One region of the Nocardioides coralli genome, then DNA from elsewhere that is predicted to be linked to it. Evidence: predicted binding sites of a transcription regulator. Region 1 holds the regulator's gene; each other region holds the start of a gene.
What was found. The regulator LexA, encoded in region 1, represses DNA repair genes until DNA is damaged. The targets are predictions, from matches to a motif close to TCGAACANNTGTTCGA.

Region 1 (4,204 bases):
CCGCCGGGCAATCGCCCGACACCCAGCTCCAGCTGCTGCGCGAGGGCCTGGGCCACACCGTCGCGGAGGTACGCCGGGTGGTCGAGGGCCTCCGGCCGCCGGCGGTCGACGACCTGGGACTGTCCGGGGCGATCGCGGAGCTGGGCCGCGAGCTCACCGGTGGCGCGGGGCTCGACCTGGCGCTCGAGCTGCCCGAGGACCGACCCGCCCTGCCGGCCGCGGTCGAGGTCGCGGCGTACCGCGTCGCCCAGGAGGCGCTCACCAACGTGGTCCGCCACGCCCACGCGGAGCACTGCCGGGTGCGCGTGTGCGTCGAGGCGGCCGAGCTCGTCCTCACCGTCGCCGACGACGGGCACGGCGGGGCGGCGCCCGGCCGGGGTGTCGGGCTGGGCAGCATGGCCGAGCGGGCGCAGGAGATCGGAGGCAGCGTGCAGGTGACCAGCGACACCGCCGGGACGACCGTGGTCGCCCGCTTCCCGGTCCACGAGGCGGTGGGCCCGTGATCGGGGTCCTCGTCGTCGACGACCACCCGCTGTTCCGCAGCGGGCTCGCCGGCCTGCTCGCCACCGTGCCGGACGTCGAGGTCGTCGGCGAGGCGGCCGACGGCGACGCCGCCGTCGCGCAGGCGGTCGCGCTCCGGCCCGACGTGGTGCTGATGGACCTCAACCTGCCGGGTACGCCGGGGCTGGAGGCGACCCGTCGCATCGGCGAGGCCGCGCCGGAGTGTGCGGTGCTCGTGCTGACGATGGTCGCCGACGACGCCAGCGTGGTCGCGGCGCTCCGGGTCGGCGCCCGCGGCTACCTGCGCAAGGAAGCCGGTCAGGACGAGGTGCTGGCCGCGATCCGCACCGTGGCCGCCGGCGGCGCGGTGCTCGGGCCCGGCGTCGCCACCCGGTTGGCCACCGGCGGTGGCCTCGCCGAGACCCTCACGCCCCGCGAGTCGGAGGTGCTCGCCCTGCTCGGCCGCGGGCTCGGCAACGGCGAGATCGCCCGCGAGCTCGGGGTCAGCCTCAAGACGGTCCAGAACCACGTGTCGGCGGTGCTCGGCAAGCTGCAGGTGCGCGACCGGACGCAGGCGGCGTTCCGCGCCCGCGGGCTGGAGTGACCGAGCCGACACGCCGTTCGAACAGGTGTTTGAAGTCCGGGCGGCGGCGTGGCACGCTGCCCTCATGCCGCAGAAGAAGGTCTCGGAGCTGCCCGACGGCCCGCCCGACGCCACCGGGCTCACCCCCCGGCAGCAGAAGGTGCTGGCCACCATCAAGGACTCGATCGAGAAGCGGGGCTACCCGCCCAGCATGCGCGAGATCGGTGAGGCCGTGGGGCTGACCAGCTCCAGCAGCGTCGCCCACCAGCTCAAGACGCTGGAGGAGAAGGGCTTCATCCGCCGCGACCCCAAGCGGCCGCGCGCGCTCGAGGTGTTCCTGCCCGAGGTGATGGCCGCCCGGCGCAGCCTCGGCGGCTTCGAGGAGAGCTCGGTTGACGAGACCGGCATCGGCGACGCCGCCCCGACCGCCACCAACGTGCCGGTGGTCGGCCGGATCGCGGCCGGTGGCCCGATCCTGGCCGAGGAGCGCGTCGAGGACGTCTTCCCGCTGCCCAAGCAGCTCGTCGGCGAGGGCCAGCTGTTCCTGCTCGAGGTCTCCGGTGACTCGATGGTCGACGCCGCGATCTGCCACGGCGACTACGTCGTGATCCGTCAGCAGCCCACCGCCGACAACGGCGACATCGTGGCCGCGATGATCGACGGCGAGGCCACCGTCAAGACGTTCCAGAAGAAGGGCGGCCAGGTCTGGCTGCTCCCCCACAACGAGGCCTACGAGCCGATCGACGGCACCCACGCCACGATCCTCGGCAAGGTCACGGCGGTGCTCCGCCGGGTCTGACGCAGCGCACCTCGACGCCCGGTCCGGCTCCCCCATGGTCGGACCGGGCGTCGCTGCGTCTCTCAGCCGGGCAGCCCGGCCATCCCCTGCAGGCCCTCGCTGACGTAGATCCAGCCGTAGAAGAGGACCGCGAGCGTGCTCAGCACCAACCCGGCGATCGCCGTGCCCGCGCCCTCCCGGGAACGTCGGCCGGCGTTCCCGAGCACCATGGCCGCGACACCGAGCACGAGCGGCAAGCCGCTCCAGAACGCCGGAACGACCACGAGCGCGGCGAGCACGGCCAGCACCAGCGCCGCTCCTCCCTGGCTGTCCCGTCGCAGCGCCCGCGGCACGACCAGGCCGTAGACGATCGCGCCGGCGACGACGATGACAGGCGCGACGGTCGCGACCTCGGCCCAGTCGTGGGCGAAGAGCGTGGTCAGGGTGAGCGCGACGGCACAGGTGGCGGCGCCGATTCCGGCGACGGTGCCGGTCGTGATGGTGGTGCTCGGGGTGCGGGTCAGGGTGGTCATGGTGGGTCCTCTCGTCCGGAGCTGGTTGCACAGCAGTCTTCGGCGTCGGGCACTAGCGGGTCGTCACGCTGCGGAGTGGTTGTCGGGCACGGCCCGGGTGACCCGCAGGTCATCCTCGGGAGTGACTCCCGGGTGGCCCGGCTGGCCCTACCGTGGCGTCATGGACCTGCGCTCCGCCCGCGAGAGGTACGGCGACGCCGTCCTCGCCGTGGTCCTGGCGATGATCGCCGTCGCGGAGGTGGTCGCCTGGGTCGAGGCCGGCCTGGCCACCGCCGTGCTGTGGGCGCTGGTCATGACGCTGCCGCTGGCCCTGCGCCGCCGCAGCCCGCTGGCGTCGTTCGTGCTCGTGATGCTGGGTCTGAACCTGCTGACGGTCGCGCAGCCGGGCTTCGACAACGACTCCTCCGCCCTGGTGATCGCCTTCTTCGTCTCCCTCTACTCACTGGGTCGGCACGCCCGCGGGGTCGAGGCCTGGCTCGGCGGCGTGGCGCTGCTGGTCGTGATGGCGAGGTTCGTGCAGAGCGAGGGTGGGTGGCAGCAGACCGACCTCGGCGACATCGCGTTCCTGCTCGGCTTCGTGGGGGCACCGTGGGCGGCCGGCTTCACGCTGCGACTGCGGCAGGACCGTGAGGCCCAGCTCAACGCGGAGAACGAGGCGCTCCGCCGGGAGCAGGAGCAGGCGGTCGCCGAGGAGCGGGCGCGGATCGCCCGCGAGCTCCACGACGTGGTCGCCCACGCCATCTCGGTCACCGTGCTCCAGGCCCGCGGCGCACGCCGGGCGATGGACGCCGACCCCGAAGCGGTACGCCGGGCCCTGGACGCGATCGAGCAGACCAACGCCGCCGCGCTGGGCGACATGCGCCGACTGCTCGCCGTCCTCCGCGACACCGAGCCCGACGGCTTGCACACCGCCGACGGCGACCGGGCGCCGCAGCCCTCGCTGGCCCACCTCGACCGGCTCGTCGACCACGTCCGCGACAGCGGCGTACCCGTCGACGTCGAGGTCACCGGCACCCGGCGCGACCTGCCGCCCGGCGTCGACCTCTCGGCCTACCGGATCGTCCAGGAGGCGCTGACCAACGTGCTCAAGCACGCCGCCGACGCGCGGGCCACCGTGCGGCTCGACTACTCCGCGGACGAGCTGGTCGTCACCGTGTCCGACGACGGCATCCCCGGCCCGCTCGGGGCCCCCCGCGGCGGCCACGGCCTGATCGGGATCCGCGAGCGCGTCTCGGTGGTCGGGGGCGCCGTCGAGGCCGGGCCCGGACCCGACGGCGGGTACCGGATCCGGGCCCGCCTGCCCTACGCACTGGAGCTCACGTGACCGACCCCGCGACGATCCGGGTGCTGCTGGCCGACGACCAGCCGCTGGTGCGCACCGGCCTGCGGATGATCCTCGGCACCGAGCCCGACCTCGAGGTGGTCGGCGAGGCCGCCGACGGTCGGGCCGCGATCGACGCCTGTGCCGAGCTCGCCCCCGACGTCGTCCTCATGGACGTCCGGATGCCCGGCGTCGACGGCATCGAGGCGACCCGCGCCGTCACCGCGCTCCCCGACCCGCCCCGGGTCCTGGTGCTGACGACCTTCGACCTCGACGAAGTGGTGTACGACGCGCTGCGGGCCGGTGCCAGCGGCTTCCTGCTCAAGGACGCGCCCGAGGAGCGGCTCGTGACCGCGATCCGGGTCGTGGCCGAGGGTGGCTCGCTCTTCGCGCCGTCGGTCACCCGGCGCCTCATCGCGGAGTTCTCCCAGCGGGCCCCGCGCAGCACGGTCGACCTGGGCGCCCTGACCGAGCGGGAGCAGGAGGTG
Region 2 (4,204 bases), 1.2 Mb from region 1:
CGCCCGACCCGGAGGTGGCCGCATGAACCTCACTGGAGTCCAGGGGTGGCTGCTGATCGCCGCGTTGACCGTCATGGCTGCGACCACCAAGGCCCTGGGGCCGGCGATCGTCGGGGGTCGCGCACTGCCGCGGTGGGCCAGCGGCGTCATCGCCGTGACCGCGCCGGCGCTGCTGTCGGCGCTGGTGGTGACCTCGGTGCTGGCCGACGGACAGCAGTGGGCCGTCGGGGCGCAGACAGTCGGTGTCGCGGTGGCGGCGCTGCTCCTGCTGTGCCGGGTGCCGCTGCTGCTGGCCAGCCTCGCCGCCGTCCTGGTGACGGCCGGGGTGCGCGCGCTGTCAGGCTGAGGTCGACCGGCCGCAGCGGTCCACCCGCTGCCATGGCCAGGCATCGGCGAGCCAGCGGGCGACGGCGTCGGCGAGCGGCTCGTCGAGCGTGGCCCTGTCGGCCCGCACCCAGGACTGCACCGTGACGTCGCACTCCTCGGAGGCCGAGGGGTAGAGGTAGACACAGCCGATGACGTCGTCGCCGCCCACATCGAGGACGGTGAAGGTGAAGCCGACGCGCTGCGCGAAGTCGTCGGCGTGGCGGCGGAGGTCGCGGAGGTTCTCCTTCAGCGTCATGCCACCCAGCGGCGGCCACGTGCCGTCGGGGTAGCCGGGAGTGGCACGGATGTGCTCGATGCTCGACGTCCAGGCGGCGTGGTCCCGCTCGTTGTGCAGCGGTCCCAGCGGCTCGAGGCGGAACTGCTCGGTGGCCAGCGTGGTGGGCGGCTCGAAGCCGGCCGGCACGAAGGGCTGCACGGTCACGGGCGGCGCCCGCCGTTCGTCCCGAGCTCGGCCTGGGACACGCCGAGCACGTCGGGCACCTCCCGCAGCGTGGCCAGGAGCTTCTCGGACGTCTCGCCCGCCACGTCGATGGCGGCGACCGCCGCCTCACCGCCGCGGAAGACCCGGTTCTCCATGTGCTCGACGTTGAGTCCCTCGGCGCGCAACAGCTCGAGCACCTGGGCGAGCACGCCGACGCGGTCCCGGTGGCGGACCGTCAGGGTCATGGACCCCAGCCGGCCCGGGTCGAGGTTCACGCAGTGGCGCACCTCCCCTGCGACGAACGCGTCGACGATGTCGGTGACCCCGGCGGCGATGGCGCGCTGCGCCTGGTCCGTGGACGCGCCGATGTGGTGCGTGGCGACCACCGCAGGGTGTCGACCGAGGGGTGAGTCCCACTCGCCCGCGCCGAAGCCGGGCTCGTCGGCGAACACGTCGAGGCCTGCGCGGACGTCGCCGGCGTCCAGCGCGGCGAGCAGGGCGGTCTCGTCGACCACGTCACCCCGCGAGGTGTTGAGCAGGATCGCCCCCTTCCTCATCCGGCCGAGGAAGTCGGCGTCGACGAGGTGGCGGGTGCTCTCGGAGGCGGGCACGTGGAGCGTGACGATGTCGGACGACGCCAGCAGCTGCGGCACCGAGTCGCACATCGTGACCCCGAGCTCCTCGGCTCGCGCGGCGACGTGGGGAGGTCGCCCGTCCTTCGCGAGCGCCTGGACGTGGATGCCGAACGCCGACGCGCGCTCGGCCACCGCGAGGCCGATGGAGCCGAGGCCGATGACGCCCATCGTCGAGCCCAGCAGGCCGTCCGCCTTGCTGTAGCGCTGCTTGTCCCACTGTCCGTTGCGCAGGTCGGCCACGTTGTCCGCGATCCTCCGGTCGATCGCGAGCAGCAGCCCCATCGTCAGCTCGGCCACGGCCGCAGCGTTGCGGCCCGGGACGTTGGAGACGAGGACGCCGTGCTGAGCGGCGGCATCGGTGTCGATCGTGTTGGTGCCGGCCCCGGCCCGGATCACCAGCGCCAGTCGGTCGGCCGCCTCGAAGACGGCCCTTCCCACCTTGGTCGAGCGCACCACGAGCACGTCGAACCCGGCGATCCTCCCGGGGAGGTCGTCGGCGGAGAGCCCCGGCTCCATCACGCACTCGTGGCCGCGGGCCTCGAGGTCGACGAGCGTCTGCTGCGGAAGCCGGTCGGCGAGGAGCAGCCGCATCGCCACCTCCTGGGACGAGCTCGCCGCCGGTGCCGGCGGGTGTGCCGTCACGCTAGCGCGTGGACGGACAGTGTCGCCACGGCCGTCACGCCGCCGCCTCAGGGCCGTGGGGCCCGTCGCGCATGACAGGCCGTCCGCAGCACCTTCCTCGCCGCGGTCGCCGGGCCCGTGACCCCGCCACCAGTGGTTCACAGAGTGGGGATCCGCGCGATTGTCCCCAGGTCCGGTTCGGGACCCTGGCTTCGAACACGTGCTCGAATAGATTGGGACCATGTCAGCAGCCCTGAACCTTCACCCCGAACCCGGTCATCCGGGTGCGATGGTGGTTGCTGTCCACGAGCTGCTGGACGGTGTCGCCGCGGACCTGCTCGGTCCCAGCGACTTCGCCGGCGTGATCGCCGAGCTCTCGCGGGCCCGGTCGAGACTGCAGGCCCTGGAGCTCAAGCTCGTCGCCGCCGCCGAGCGGCACCACGTGCCGCGGCTGACAGGCGCCCGGTCCACCGGAGCCTGGGTGGCCCAGCAGACCCGCAGCGACGGGGCGCAGGCCGCACGTGACGCCCGACTCGCCCTCGACCTCGACGCTTCCCTGCCCACCACCGCCTCGGCCCTCGGAGCCGGCGAGGTGTCGGCTGCGCACGCAGCGGTCATCGCCGGTGCCACACGGCAGCTGCCCCCGTCGCTCACCCCCGACCAGCGCCGAGCCGTCGAGCAGCGCCTGGTGGACAAGGCCCGGGTCCTCGACCCGCGGCAGCTGCGGCGGGTCGCCCGCCGCGCGCTCGAGGCCGTGGAGCGCGACACCTCCGTGGTCGACGCGAACGAGGACGGCATCCTGCGCGACGAGGAGGCCCTGGCGCTGTCCCGGACCAGACTCACCCTCCACGACAACGGTGACGGGACCACGTCGGGCCACTTCCGGGTCCCGACCCTTGCTGCCACGGTGCTGCGCAAGGTCGTCGACGCCATGACTGCACCGCGCCGCGGCCGCCTGGGCGCCACCGAGGCCCAAGCGGGCGACCAGCGTCTTGACCGGGATCCCGCGCACGAGCGAGGGCTCGCCCTGACCACCCTGCTGGAGCACCTCCCCACCGACCGGCTCGCCAGCAAGGTGGCGGCCACCGTCATCGTCAAGCTCGACCTGGACACCCTGCGCGGCCAGCTCAAGGCTGGCGGCCTCGACACCGACGACCTCGTCTCCGCCGCAGAGGCCCGTCGCCTGGCCTGCAACGCTGGTCTGGTCCCCGCCGTCCTCGACGGCGCGTCGCAGCTGCTGGACCTCGGGCGCGGCAAGCGTCTCTTCTCCGAGGCACAACGCACCGCCGGCGCCCTCCGGCACACCAGCTGCGCCGCCGACGGGTGCGACGTCCCGTACGCCTGGGCCGAGCTCCACCACTGGCAGCCCTGGTCCCGCGGCGGTCGTACCGACCTCGAGGACCTGGTGCCTCTCTGCGGGTTCCACCACCGCCGCGTCCACGACAGTGGCTACCTCCACCGGCGACTACCCGACGGGTCGATCAGGTTCAGTCGGCGGACGTGAGGCACGTAGGTCACCGCACGCGGGCGACCCGGCCCTCGTCCCACACCGGACCGTCGGACTCATAGACCGAGCCGTCGGCGCCGTACACCAGGAAACGGTCGAAGCCGCGCGCGAACCAGCGGTCGTGGGTGACCGCGAGCACCGTTCCCTCGAACGCCTCGAGCCCCTCCTCCAGCGCCTCGGCGCTCTGGACGTCGAGGTTGTCGGTGGGCTCGTCGAGCAGGAGCAGCGTCGCGCCCGACAGCTCGAGCAGCAGGATCTGGAACCGTGCCTGCTGACCACCGGAGAGCGACTCGAACCGCTGCTCCCCCGCGTGCGCGAGCTCGTAGCGGTCGAGCACCCGCGCCGCCTGCTCGCGCCCCATCCCGTCGCGGTGGTCGTCGCCCCGGTGCAGGATCTCGAGCAGGGTGCGACCCATCAGCTCGGGATGCTCGTGGGTCTGCACGAACCAGCCCGGCCGCACCCGAGCCCCCAGCTTCGCGCGGCCGGTGTGGTTCACCGGCGCCACCGGTACGTCGCCGACCGGCTGGTGCTCCACGTCGGGGTCGGTGCCGCCGCCGGCGAGCAGCCGCAGGAAGTGCGACTTGCCCGAGCCGTTGCTGCCGAGCACGGCCACCCGCTCGCCGTACCAGACCT
Region 3 (4,204 bases), 1.1 Mb from region 1:
CCACACCACCTCGCCGTCGACGACCAACACGCTCGGGACCAAGGGCGTCGGCGAGGCCGGCACCATCGCCTCCACGCCGGCGGTCGTCAACGCGGTCGTCGACGCCGTGCGGCACCTGGGGGTGACCGACGTCCAGATGCCCTGCACGCCCGAGCGCGTGTGGCGCGCGATCCATGCCGACGGAGCGGGCGGCTCGACGGAGGGCGCGGCGATGCCCCACTTCGACGACGCCGAACCGGGCCGCGACAGCACGGAAGGAGCCGGAGCATGATCCCCGCCCCGTTCGACTACGTGGCACCCACCTCGGTGGAGGACGCGCTCGCCGCCCTGTCCGAGCACGGTGACGACGCCAAGATCATCGCGGGCGGCCAGAGCCTGCTGCCGGTGCTGCGGATGCGGCTCAACGCGCCGGAGGTGGTGATCGACCTCGGCCGGATCGACACGCTACGCGGGATCCGTGAGGACGGCGACGCCCTGGTGATCGGTGCGATGACCACCCATCACGACGTGCGCACCAACGACCTGGTGCGGGAGCACGCGACCGTCATCGCGCTGGCCACCGACGAGCTCGCCGACGACCAGATCCGCCACCGGGGGACCTTCGGGGGCGCCCTCGCCCATGCCGACCCGGCAGGCGACCTCGGCGCTCCCGCGCTCGCGCTCGGGGCGGAGTTCGTCATCGCCGGCAGCGGTGGCACGCGGACCGTGCCGGCGGCGGAGTTCTTCGTCGACCTCTTCGAGACCGCCATCGGTGACGACGAGATCCTCACCGAGGTGCGGATCCCCAAGCACACCGGCTGGGGCGCGCGCTACGAGAAGTTCGTCCGGGTCAAGCACCAGTGGCCGATCGTGGCGGTCGCTGCGACCGTGCGGACCGACGGCGACACCATCGCGGAGGCGCGCGTGGGGCTCACCAACATGGGGTCGACCCCGGTGCGCGCCACGGCCGTCGAGGACGCACTGGCCGGCGTCGCGGCCACCGAGGACGGCGTACGCGCGGCGGCGGAGCGGGCGGCCGAGGGCACCGACCCGCCGGCGGACCTCAACGGCGACGCCGACTACCGGCGCCACCTCGCGACCGTGCTGACGCGGCGGGCGGTGCTGGCAGCGGCGGGGCGCTGATGGAGCTCCAGCACCGGTTCACCGTCCCCGCGGACCTCGAGGAGACCTGGGCCCACTTCACCGACATCGAGGGCGTGGCCGGGTGCTTCCCCGGGGCGGTGGTGACCGAGGCCGACGCGGAGTCGTTCGCGGGCACCGTGAAGGTCAAGCTCGGTCCGATCGCGCTGGTCTACAACGGGACCGGCACCTTCGTCGAGAAGGACGAGGCCGCGCGCCGGATGGTGATCGACGCGCGCGGCAAGGACAAGCGCGGCAACGGCACGGCCGGCGCGATGGTCACCGCGACGATGAGGGAGGTCGAAGCCGGGACCACCGAGGTGTCGGTCGACACCGACCTCACCATCACCGGCAAGGCGGCCCAGTTCGGTCGCGCAAACGTCGTCAAGGACGTCTCCGACAAGCTGCTCGGGCAGTTCGTGGCGTGCCTCGAGCAGCAGCTCGCCGCGCCCGCGGGCCGTCCCCCGGAGGAGGACCCTGCACCTCCTCCGGGGGACGCGACCGGTCAGGCGACCGGTCAGGCGACCGGTCAGGCGACTGGGCCGGTCGCGCCGCCGGACCCCGAGGCGCCGACGTCGTCCGGGGACCAGGGCCCCCGTGGCGGCGCGGTCCCCGACCCGGCTGCTCCGCCGCCCGCGCCGGCGGGGCAGGCCACCAGTGGGGCGCCGGGGGGTGGACAGCCTGGTGGACCCCCCCGGGGAGCACCTGGTGCCCGGCCCGAGCGGCCGTCCTCGGCGCCGCGCAACGAGGAAGCACTGGACCTCGGGCGCACCGTGCTGCCCGTGCTTGCCCGGGCGTACTGGAAGCAGGCCCTGGCGGTGGTGGTGATCGTCGCGGTGGTCGTCTGGTTGATCCTCTAGGTCGGTCGGCTCAGAACACGTTGAACGGCCGGAACTGGACCGACAACCTCGGCCCGGCCTGGGCGACCTTGGGCACGGCGTGCTCCCACGTCCGCTGGCAGGAGCCACCCATCACGACCAGGTCGCCGTGGCCCATCTCGACGGCGAGGGAGTCGCCACCACCGCGCGGTCGCAGCGCGAGCCGGCGAGGGTCGCCGACGGAGACGATCGCCACCATGGTGTCGTGGGTGCTGCCCCGGCCGAGCGTGTCGCCGTGCCACGCGACGCTGTCGCGGCCGTCGCGGTAGTAGCAGCAGCCCGCCGTCCGGAACGGCTCACCCAGCTCGGGCAGGTAGTGCTCGCTCAGCGCCTCACGAGCCGCGGACAACGCGGGATGGGGGAGCTCCTCGCCGATCATGTAGGTGTAGGTCAGCCGCGGGATGTCGACGAGCCGGTCGTACATCTGGCGCTGCTCGGCCCGCCACGGGACGTCGCGGACCAGCGTCGCGAAGACCTCGTCGGCCTCCGGCAGCCACGTCCGCTGGACGTCGAGCCAGGCACCCGCCCCGAGGTCGGTCCGCTCGGGCGCCAGCGACGGCGGCAGGTCGGACCCGGCGTCGAAGAGGGTGCTCTGGAACTGCATGGGCCGACGCTAGCACGGGATCGAACACGTGTTCGGATCCGAGACATGTCGGCGCGTCGCGGCGTCGTGCGACCGAGCACGTGGTAACGGTGCGTCTCCCCGAACGCGGGACGGGGCGGGGCGGTTCGTCGTAGCCTTGAGCAATGGAGGGTCTGCTGGTGGGGTCCGGAGTGCCGAAGCACGTCCAGGTCCGCGAGTACGTCCGCGGCCTCATCCGCGACGCCGAACCCGGCACCCCCGCCCCCTCCGAGCGCGAGCTCGTCCACCAGTTCCACGTCGCCCGGATGACCGTCCGGCAGGCCGTCGACGCCCTCGTCGCCGAGGGGCTGCTCGAGCGCATCCCGGGCCGGGGCACCTTCGTCTCCCGGCCGCGACCGGAGATCGGACGCCTGCTCAGCTACACCGAGGAGATGGTGGCGCGCGGCCTGCTCGCCGAGTCGCAGACGCTGCTGGCCCGACGCGAGCAGTCCGGTCCCGGCGTCGCTCGAGCGCTCGGCCTGACCGCCGGCGACCCGGTGATCCACTGGCGACGCCTCCGGCGCGCGGACGGCGTGCCGATGTGCCTGGAGGACGCCTACCTCAACGAGGTGCTCCTGCCGGGCTTCCTGCAGGCCGGGATGCCGACCAGCCTCTACGAGGCCCTCGACGCGCGCGGGCTGCGACCGACGTGGTCCGACGACTCGATCTCCGCCGACCTGGCCGCCGAGCACGAGGCGGGGCTGCTGGAGATCGACCCGGGCGCGGCGGTCATGCGCCACTCGCGGCGGGCCTTCGCGGAGGACAAGATCGTCGAGGTGTCCCGGTCGGTCTACCGGGCCGACCGGTTCACGTGGTGGGTCCACCTGGGTCGGGGCTGAGCCGACCCAAGCCGGCCACCGGCACCCCTGACTCCTCGCACACCCACACCGGGTCCGGGCCCCCGAGATCGGGGTGGATGTGGAGGGCGTGCTCCGGGGCCTCACCGCAGCTGCGGCACACCGGCCACCGCTCACCGGCGTCGACGGCTGCGTCCTGCACGTCCTGCGCCACCAGCCCGGCGACGTACACCTCGCCCTCGGGCCACTGCTCGGCCCACCAGCGACGCGCCTCCACGGCGTCCTCGAGCGCGGACACCAGGTCGACCGAGGCGCGGCCCCTGGCGTGCAGATCGGCGAGCACCTGCGCCCTGACCGCGAGGAACAGCCGATGGTCCATCCGTCCATTGTGCCCCGCGCGCCCACACCACCCTCGGCCGTCGCGGACCTACAGTGGCGGCATGAGCAAGGCCCTGCTCGAGGTCCAGGTGCGCTCGCCGCGCGACGTGCCCGGGGCCGACGAGGGCGGCGCCGACCGGCTCCACCTGGTCGGCGAGCCCGCCGACACCGGGGCGCTCTCGCCCGAGCCGCAGCTCACCTCCGCCGTGTGCCGCGACACCGAGCTGCCGGTGTTCTGCCTGCTGCGACTCAACGACTCCTGGACCACCACCGGCGGTGAGCTCACGCGGCTCGCCGGCCTCGCCGAGGACTACCTCGGGTGCGGTGCCGCCGGGGTGTCCTTCGGGTTCCTCGACGCCGACCTCGAGGTCGACACCGAGCTGTGTGCCGCGCTGGCCGACCGGTTGCCC
Region 4 (4,204 bases), 890 kb from region 1:
GGGGCCATCATGGCGGACGCCGTCATCCGACCACGCTCGCGACGTCGAGGGTGCAGCCGACGAGGGTGACGGTGGACCCGTCGGCGCGCGGCTGGTCGAACCACGTGCCCTGGACGAAGCCCACCTTCTCCAGCACCCGCAGGCTGGCGCCGTTGCGGTGGTCGGGGGCGGAGAAGTAGCTGGTCACGTCGGGGTAGCGCTTGCGGGACCGGTGGAGCCAGGTCCACAGCATCACCGTGCCGATCCCTTGGCCGACCAGGTGAGCCTCCCCGATCACGTAGTCGACGCCGACAGCGTCGGGGTCGGGACTCAGGGCCGCGTAGTCCGGGTGGTCCCGCAGCCGGTAGTCCTGGCAGAAGCCCACCGAGCGGCCGTTGACCTCGACCACCCACATCCGGGTGGGCTCGACACCGTCGATGCGCGGGCCGTAGTGCTCGGTGACCGCCTCCAGCGTCGGCTCACCGTCGGCGTCGAACCAGGGCCGGACGTGGTCAGCGGCACGCCACCGCGCCACGTCGGGCAGGTCACCGCGTCCCATCGCGCGCAGCGCCACGACCCGGTCGTGGTCGACGACGAAGCGCTTCACCTCCCCCGACAGGTCGATCGGCACGGGGGTTACGTGCAGGCTGGCGCAGGTACGCCGGGCCGCGGCCGCCCAGGACTCACCGGGTCGCACCACCCCGGAGAGCTCATGACCCCGGTCGAGGATCGTCAGGTGCACGGCGCCGTCCACGACGCGCAGGCTAGTCCAGCGGCGGCGTCTCGGCTCCGAGCTCGTCGCGGACCACGGCGTGCGCGAGGCCCGCGTCGTACCCCTTGCGGGCGAGCATCCCCACCAGGCGGCGGGTGCGCGTCGCTTCGTCGAACCGGGCCAGGCTGCGCAACCGCTTGCGCACGAGGGCCCGCGCAGCCTCGTCCTGGGCGTCACGGTCGATCTGGTCGATCGCCTCCCGCGCGACTCCGTCGTCGACTCCCTTGCGCCGCAGCTCCTGGGCCAGCGCCCGGGGCGCGAGGCCCCGGGCGGCCTGGCGTCCCTCGACCCACTGCCGGGCGAAGGCGGCGTCGTCGACCAGACCGACCTCCTCGAAGCGGTCGAGCAGCCGGGTCGCGATCTCGGTCGGGACGTTGCGCTGGGCGAGCTTGTCGGCCAGCTCCTGTCGGGAGCGTGCGCGGCCAGTCAGCTGGTCGAGCAGGATCTTCCGGGCCACCGACTCGGGGTCGGCGTCGGGGCCGGCCGCCTCGGGGTCCTCGGGGGGCGGCTGGCTGCCGACCCACGCCTCGACCCCGAGCCGGACGTCACCGCGCCAGCGCTCCTCGTTCTGCTGCACGGGCTCGGTGGTCTCGACACGCGCTCTCGCCCTCGCAGGCTCGGGCAAGCGCTTGCTCGACCTGACCGCCCCCACGCGGGCCCCTCGTACCTCGGGGCCCGCTGGGCGGTCAGAAGTCATTGATCCCGATCGGCTCGTCGGACAGGTCGTCGGACGGGGTGTCGACCTGCGGCCCGACGCCGAGCTTCTCGAGGATCCGCTTCTCGAGCTCGTTGGCGAGGTCGGGGTTGTCGCGCAGGAAGGTGCGGGCGTTCTCCTTGCCCTGGCCGAGCTGGTCGCCCTCGTAGGTGAACCAGGCGCCCGCCTTGCGCACCAGCCCCGCCTCGACACCCACGTCGATCAGGCCCCCCTCGCGAGAGATGCCCTTGCCGTACATGATGTCGAACTCCGCCTGCTTGAACGGCGGGGCGACCTTGTTCTTGACGACCTTGCACCGGGTGCGGTTGCCGACCATGTCGGTGCCGTCCTTGAGGGTCTCGATCCGGCGGACGTCGAGGCGCACCGAGGCGTAGAACTTCAGCGCCCGGCCGCCGGTCGTGGTCTCGGGCGAGCCGAACATCACGCCGATCTTCTCGCGCAGCTGGTTGATGAAGATCGCGGTGGTGCCGGACGCGTTGAGGGCGCCGGTCATCTTCCGCAGCGCCTGGCTCATCAGCCGGGCCTGCAGGCCGACGTGGCTGTCGCCCATCTCGCCCTCGATCTCCGCCCGGGGCACCAGGGCTGCCACCGAGTCGATGACGATGAGGTCGAGCGCCCCGGACCGGACCAGCATGTCGGCGATCTCGAGCGCCTGCTCCCCGGAGTCGGGCTGGCTGACCAGCAGGGCGTCGGTGTCGACGCCGAGGTTCTTGGCGTACTCCGGGTCGAGTGCGTGCTCGGCGTCGATGAACGCGACGATGCCGCCGGCGCGCTGGGCGTTGGCCACCGCGTGCAGGGCGACCGTGGTCTTTCCGGAGGACTCGGGGCCGTAGATCTCGACCACCCGGCCGCGGGGCAGGCCGCCGAGGCCCAGCGCCACGTCGAGCGCGATCGACCCGGTGGGGATGACCTCCAGGGGTGCGCGGGTCTCGTCGCCGAGGCGCATCACCGACCCCTTGCCGAACTGCTTCTCGATGCTTGCGAGCGCTACGTCGAGCGCCTTCTCGCGGTCTCCACCAGCCATGTGCCGGTCCTTTCGTGGTCGTCGCGTGCCAGGTACACCGTCGACGCTAGGGCGGGCCACCGACATCCCCTGATCAAGGACGCCGAAGCCTGTGGACAGCTCCGCCTGCGTCGTACCTGTGGACAGCACGCTAGCCGAACAGACGTTCGACCACCGGCAGGGCGGCGCGGCGTGTCGCCGCTCAGCCCGGCGCCGCCGGCAGCACCACGCGGAAGCGGCAGCCCGGTGGCCGGTTCTCGACCTCCACCCGGCCGCGGTGGGCCTCCACCAGACCCTTGACGATGGCCAGCCCGAGCCCCGCGCCCGCGCCGAACTCCTCCGGCCGCGCCGCCGGGGTGCGGGCCGACTCGCCCTGCCACGCCACGTCGAAGACCCGGTCACGCACCTCCTCGGGCAGCCCGCCACAGCCGTCGGTCACCGTCAGCTCCACCCCGCCGTCGACCGCCCCGCCCCGGATCTCGACCACGCCGTCGGCCGGGGTGTGGCGGATCGCGTTCATGACGAGGTTGGCCACGATCCGTGACATCCCGTCGGGATCCGCCGTGACCCGGAGACCGTCGGCGACGGTGCCGCCGAGGCGGACCCCGTGCTCGCGCGCGACGGGGTCGGCGGCGGCGATCGCGTCGCTCACGACGTCACCGAGCACCAACGGCTCGGGCGAGAGGAGCATCACCCCGGCGTGCAGCCGGGAGACCTCGAAGAGGTCGTCGACCATGCGCACCATGCGGTCGACCTCGGTGCGGATCTGCCGGTGGTAGCGCGCCGGGTCCTCGGCGAGCCCGTCCTCGAGCGCCTCGGTCATCGCCCGCATCCCCGCGAGCGGCGTGCGCAGGTCGTGGGAGACCCACGACACCAGGTCGCGCCGGGCGGCCTCCAGCCGCTGCTCGCGGGTGCGCGACTCGGCGAGCCGGGCGCTGGTGCGGGCCAGCTCGTCGGCCAGCTCGCGCAGCTCGGCCGGCCCCCCGGCCCCGGGTGGTACGCCGGACTCGTGCCCGACGAGGCGGGCCTGCTCCTGCAGCCGGGAGGACCACCGCGCGAAGGCTCCGCCGACGGCCATGGCGACCAGCAGCGCGACCACCCCGGCGACGAGCCCCACCACGAGCACCACGCCGAGGTCGTGCTCGGAGATGAACATCGCCCGTGCCGTGCCGAGCATCCCCGCCACCACGGCGGCCACGGCCACCAGGGCGACGGCTGCGGTCTGCCAGCGGAGCGACCCGCGCCGCAGCACCCAGGCCAGCACCAGGCCGGCCAGCCCGACACCACCGGCCCAGGCACCGGCCACCAGCGCGATCTGCACGAGCTCGCTCATGCCGCCGCCTCCCACCGGTAGCCCACGCCCCACACGGTCAGCAGCCGCGAGGGTCGGGTCGGGTCGGGCTCCACCTTCTCCCGGAGCCGCCGGACGTGGACGGTGACGGTGGACTGGTCGCCGAAGGACCACCCCCACACCTCCGCCAGCAGCTGCTCCCGCGTGAAGACCCGGCCCGCGTTGGCGACCAGGAAGCGGAGCAGGTCGAACTCCCGGCCCGTCAGCGCGAGCTGCTCGCCCGCCAGGGTTACCTCGTGCCGCGCGGTGTCGACGACGAGGTCGCCGTCGACGAGGCGTTCGGGGACCGCCTCCGTGCGCTCGCCGGAGCGGCGCAGCACCGAGTCGACGCGGAGCGCGAGCTCGCGCGGGCTGAACGGCTTGGTGACGTAGTCGTCGGCACCC

Region 2: the regulator LexA is predicted to act here: its motif matches at 2,277-2,292, upstream of K6T13_RS14105 (HNH endonuclease signature motif containing protein).
Region 3: the regulator LexA is predicted to act here: its motif matches at 2,622-2,637, upstream of K6T13_RS14615 (alpha-ketoglutarate-dependent dioxygenase AlkB).
Region 4: the regulator LexA is predicted to act here: its motif matches at 2,625-2,640, upstream of recA (recombinase RecA).

The regions. Positions count from the first base shown of each region.
Region 1 is NZ_CP082273.1:586,881-591,084, reverse strand. Features, by position in the region: gene K6T13_RS02975 (sensor histidine kinase) at 1-503, shown strand, start outside; gene K6T13_RS02970 (response regulator) at 500-1,105, shown strand; gene lexA (transcriptional repressor LexA) at 1,170-1,883, shown strand; gene K6T13_RS02960 (hypothetical protein) at 1,946-2,395, opposite strand; gene K6T13_RS02955 (sensor histidine kinase) at 2,556-3,719, shown strand; gene K6T13_RS02950 (response regulator) at 3,716-4,204, shown strand, end outside.
Region 2 is NZ_CP082273.1:2,884,913-2,889,116, forward strand. Features, by position in the region: gene K6T13_RS14085 (AzlC family ABC transporter permease) at 1-26, shown strand, start outside; gene K6T13_RS14090 (AzlD domain-containing protein) at 23-346, shown strand; gene K6T13_RS14095 (GNAT family N-acetyltransferase) at 338-808, opposite strand; gene K6T13_RS14100 (phosphoglycerate dehydrogenase) at 805-2,034, opposite strand; gene K6T13_RS14105 (HNH endonuclease signature motif containing protein) at 2,306-3,568, shown strand; gene K6T13_RS14110 (ABC-F family ATP-binding cassette domain-containing protein) at 3,579-4,204, opposite strand, start outside.
Region 3 is NZ_CP082273.1:2,968,397-2,972,600, reverse strand. Features, by position in the region: gene K6T13_RS14630 (xanthine dehydrogenase family protein molybdopterin-binding subunit) at 1-271, shown strand, start outside; gene K6T13_RS14625 (FAD binding domain-containing protein) at 268-1,122, shown strand; gene K6T13_RS17500 (SRPBCC family protein) at 1,122-1,979, shown strand; gene K6T13_RS14615 (alpha-ketoglutarate-dependent dioxygenase AlkB) at 1,990-2,601, opposite strand; gene K6T13_RS14610 (GntR family transcriptional regulator) at 2,745-3,458, shown strand; gene K6T13_RS14605 (hypothetical protein) at 3,427-3,795, opposite strand; gene K6T13_RS14600 (copper homeostasis protein CutC) at 3,857-4,204, shown strand, end outside.
Region 4 is NZ_CP082273.1:1,472,582-1,476,785, reverse strand. Features, by position in the region: gene K6T13_RS07190 (GNAT family N-acetyltransferase) at 23-733, opposite strand; gene K6T13_RS07185 (regulatory protein RecX) at 744-1,328, opposite strand; gene recA (recombinase RecA) at 1,438-2,490, opposite strand; gene K6T13_RS07175 (sensor histidine kinase) at 2,672-3,802, opposite strand; gene K6T13_RS07170 (response regulator transcription factor) at 3,799-4,204, opposite strand, start outside.